2 regions of the Bartonella sp. LJL80 genome follow, and region 2 is predicted to be linked to the other one. Evidence: riboswitches for the same ligand, from Rfam matches in the RefSeq annotation. Region 2 holds a riboswitch; the other holds the start of a gene.
The links. A riboswitch is a leader RNA that binds a small molecule or an ion and turns the genes downstream of it on or off. The one in region 2 is predicted to bind cobalamin.
Positions count from the first base shown of each region.

Region 1 (2,200 bases), on a different contig from region 2:
GGTAAAATAATCCGGCACCCGTTTGCCAATTGGGCTTCTCATGAATGCATACATGCATTCAAACGTGGGTTTAATGCGTGTATTCAAAACGCTAAAAACGCTAAAGGTATTTGGCTCAAGACGCCTTGAGCCGCTTTTCTGCAAGATAGCCAAAGCCGACACCCAATATCAGCCATAAGATGGCCTGTATTCCGAATGTCGCCGTTCTGAAATGCCATAAGACATCGGCGGAAAAATCGGCTGGAACCTCGTTAATGATTGGCATGATAAGATAAACGACCGCCATAAACACGATATAACCGAAACCCGCCGTGATGGCAGCATTGAGGCTGCCATATTTTTCTGCAAGCTTATGGGCCGCCAGATAGGCGAGGATCATGGCCAATAACGATATCAGGATAAGGCCGAAATAATATTCCGTCCGGCTGACGATGGTTTCAGGACTGCCGACAGCAGGCGGATTGGCCGGATATTTAAGTTGTGGCATCAAGACGACGGCAATAAAAGCCGAAACGGCAAGGAGAAGGCTTGTCGCTTTGGCCCCAAGGCGCCCTAACCGTCCGAAGGCAAATGCGCATAAACAGGCAAATAGACCACCTGCCGCCGCACCATAGACGACCAGACCAGTAAGAAGTCCCAGGCCCGCCTGTGTCGAACGGCTGACAATTTCTTCTTCTTGTCCGTGGCTGTGTCCGCCACTTTCTTCCATAGCGGCATGTTGCTCTTCAAAAGCAATGGCCGCATCCACATAAGGTTCGCCGTAAAGGCGAGCAAAACCGAAGGCAATCAAACCGGCCACAAGGCCGACAAGCATGCCCCTATAAAGGAGAGAACCCATCATGTTTCATCTCCTCAATGGCAAGGGAAGCCAAGAAGATGGCGCCCGTCATGCACAAATTCATGGATGGTCGTGCCGCTAAAAACTGATAGGGCACCTTGTTCCGTTGTGATGAAGTAGAGCGCTATCAGGCATAAAAGGCCGCCAAAAATCGCCCAGGGCAGAATGTCTTTGACAGGGATGGAAAGAGTTTGCGGTGCAGTGACCGTTTTGACAGACATAGATAACCTCCTTAGGATTACGCGTCCCGTTGTGAAGTAAAAAACATTCAAATCGACGTTCTGGCTTCTGTCCCATACATGGTAGACAGTCACAGTGGCGCGACCGCCCCGGATTGACACCGGGTTCCACGATATTGAATGTTGGACTATGATATGCCGATTGCAAAAGTCTGTCAAAGCAATATGGCCGCAAAAACAGGGATCACGATTTGTTGCATATAACCTTGCTCAGCCATGCTGAAACTATAGCCCAACGGCGCGGCATCTTTCCCGGTAACGAGGCCCTTGATGGCGATATCGCTATTTCCGATATGTCCAAATTGGAGCACCTGAAAAGCGTTGTTTGCGCGCCCTGTCTAGCAGCCACTGCAACGGCTGAGCGGCTCCAATATCCCTATACAATTGATAGAGACTTGCCGATATATGATTTTGGCCGTTGGGCGGGGCGTTCTTTGAAGGATATTGCCAAAGAAGAGCCGTTGGCTTTGCAAGCTTGGTTGCAAGACCCTTACGTCAGCCCGCATGGGGGAAGCTCTTATGCGCAGATCTATGACAAATGTGTAGAATGGATTGAAAATCTAAACGACAGCAGCAACCTTGTTCTGTATCTTACCGACGCAATCATTATCCGATGCGTTTTGGTCCATGTTCTTTCCGCACCCTTGGCGTCTTTATTCAGGATGGATATTGCACCGCTTGCAAGGATAGAGGTCATCCGACAAAATCAAAGCTGGAAACTCCAAGCCGCATCGTTTGACCTTTCGATTTGAATTGTCGTTTTATCGGTGCTTTGCCCCTTGTTCCGCAGTGTTTTCGTTCTTAAGTGCTAAAGAGATGCGTTAACAAAAAAGGAGAGTTGTCATGTCGGCTAAAGTTGCAGTTGTCACCGGTGCAGGTCAGGGAATTGGCCGCGGAATAGCCTTGCGGTTGGCAAGAGACGGGTTTGATATTGCACTTGTCGATATCCAAAAAGACAAGCTTGCCGGTGTTGCCAAGGAAGTGGAAGCCCTGGGCTGCAAAGCAACGACAATTACGGCAGACGTTTCCAAACGTGAAGATGTTTATGCAGCGATCGACAAAGCCGAAAAAGATCTTGGCGGCTTTGATGTGATGATCAACAATGCAGGTATCGCACAGGTAA
Region 1 covers NZ_JBTXLM010000005.1:23,325-25,524, forward strand. The annotation lists gene ACYSNS_RS09305 (CbtA family protein) at 116-841, opposite strand; gene ACYSNS_RS09310 (CbtB domain-containing protein) at 853-1,059, opposite strand; adenosylcobalamin (AdoCbl) riboswitch at 1,063-1,214, opposite strand; gene ACYSNS_RS09315 (histidine phosphatase family protein) at 1,269-1,829, shown strand; gene ACYSNS_RS09320 (acetoin reductase) at 1,921-2,200, shown strand, end outside.
Region 1: another riboswitch for cobalamin. It lies ahead of ACYSNS_RS09310 (CbtB domain-containing protein); the one in region 2 lies ahead of cobU (bifunctional adenosylcobinamide kinase/adenosylcobinamide-phosphate guanylyltransferase).

Region 2 (2,200 bases):
GTTTGATGACGGTGTGAAAGCCATTGCCGGTTATACCGGTTGGCGTTGCTTTGGCATTATTCCGTGGTTGAACGATGTTGCTTGCCTTCCCGCAGAAGATTCGATGGCGCTGGAGCACTACAAATCAAAGTCCAACGGCAAAATAAAAATAGCGATTCCAATCCTGCCTCATATTGCCAACTTTGATGATCTGGATCCGCTACTTCAAGAAAGTGATGTCGAGGTAATTTTTATCCGCGCGGGTGAAGCCTTTCCCATCACATGCGATCTCGTCGTTATTCCGGGGTCTAAATCCACCATAGCCGACATGACCGCATTGCGTGAACGAGGTTGGGCAAAGGCGATTATCGACCATGCGCATAATGGCGGTCATGTCATCGGTATCTGTGGTGGTTTTCAGATGCTTGGCAATAGAATCGTCGATCAACATGGAAAAGACGGCCCGGTACGCGACATTGCGGGGTTAGGACTGCTCGATATCGAAACGGAGATGGGACCGGAAAAAGTCACACGCAACGTAACCGCTCGACATATAGAAACCGGTCTGCCACTTAACGGTTACGAGATACACCTTGGGCAGACCACAGGTCCGGACACACAGAACGGAATTGTTGAGATTGATGGTCGGGTAGATGGTGCCGCCTCTCGCGATAAGCGCGTTTGGGGAACCTATTTGCACGGCTTGTTCCAGGCAGATGCCTTTCGTCATCATTTTCTTCAATCATTAGGGGGCGCTTCCGATGGCGTGAACCACAACGACAAGGTGGACCGCGCGCTTGACCGTATCGCTGAACAGTTGGAAAAAGTGGTGGACGTCAATGCGCTTTTTGCGCTTGCACGTTGATATCTGAAACGCTATTTTCAAAGCTTCCGGTTTTTGTGGTGGAGAAATTCATAACAAAAAGCAAAAGGGAATGCGGAAGATGGATCCAATTCGGACATCATTATCGCAGCCGACCCCGCGACTGTAGAATATGAGAACAAGCCAGGCCAAAGACACTTTGGCAGCCACTGATTGATCGGGAAGGCGGTTTTGTTTGTCGACATATGAGCCAGGAGACCTGCCGGAATAAGGGCAATAATGCTCAAACCGACCGGAATGATCCGGTAACGCCGACACGGAGGTTGTTTTGGCAAAATTGACGCTGGTTTTGGGCGGAATACGCTCGGGTAAATCGCGTTTTGCAGAAGAGCTGGTGCTGGCAAAGGGCAAGAAACCCGTTTACGTGGCCACAGCGGAAATCTTCAATCAGGAGATGCAAAAGCGTGTGGACCTCCATCGCGCGCGACGCCACCAATATTGGTTGGAATGCGAGGCCCCCATCGCTTTGTTAGCGGCGCTGTTGCAATATCAGGGGAACAGCCACGCCATTCTTGTCGACTGTCTAACCGTATGGTTGGGCAACCTCATGCATTACGAGGAAGATATTTCCCAATCCATCAAAAGTTTCGTGGACGGTCTTTCAGCGCTGGATGCTGATATTGTGTTGGTCTCAAGTGAAGTGGGATTAGGCATTGTTCCAGACAATGCGCTGGCGCGAGCATTTTGCGACCATGCGGGCACGCTCAATCAGGCTATTGCGGCTATATCAAGTGAAGTTTATTTCATTGCGGCAGGATTGCCGCTCAAGTTAAAAGGCTAAATCCTATGTCAGATCAAAATTTCCTGCAAAGTAAAATACCGGCCACCGTTATTACCGGTTTTCTGGGGTCTGGTAAGACGACTATGATCCGACATCTTTTGGAAAATGCCGGAGGTAAGAAGATAGCGCTGATCATCAATGAATTTGGCGACCTTGGTGTCGATGGCGGATTGATTAAAGGTTGCGGCATTGAAAATTGTCGTGAAGAAGATGTGATCGAACTGAATAATGGCTGTATTTGCTGCACTGTGGCGGAAGATTTTATTCCCACAATGTCGAAACTTCTCGATAGACCAGATCGGCCAGACCACATTGTCATTGAAACATCTGGTCTGGCTTTGCCTCAACCTTTGGTGGCTGCCTTCAATTGGCCGGAAATCAAAACGCAAGTCACTGTTGACGGTGTTATTACAGTGGTAGACGCACCAGCCGTTGCCGAAGGTCGTTTTGCCGATGATCATGACAAAATAGATACTCAGCGTAAACAGGATGAATCGCTCGATCATGAGAGCCCGCTTGAGGAGCTTTTTGAAGACCAGATCCATGCAGCGGATCTT
Region 2 covers NZ_JBTXLM010000009.1:57,786-59,985, reverse strand. The annotation lists gene ACYSNS_RS12675 (cobyric acid synthase) at 1-844, shown strand, start outside; cobalamin riboswitch at 855-1,083, shown strand; gene cobU (bifunctional adenosylcobinamide kinase/adenosylcobinamide-phosphate guanylyltransferase) at 1,131-1,643, shown strand; gene cobW (cobalamin biosynthesis protein CobW) at 1,649-2,200, shown strand, end outside.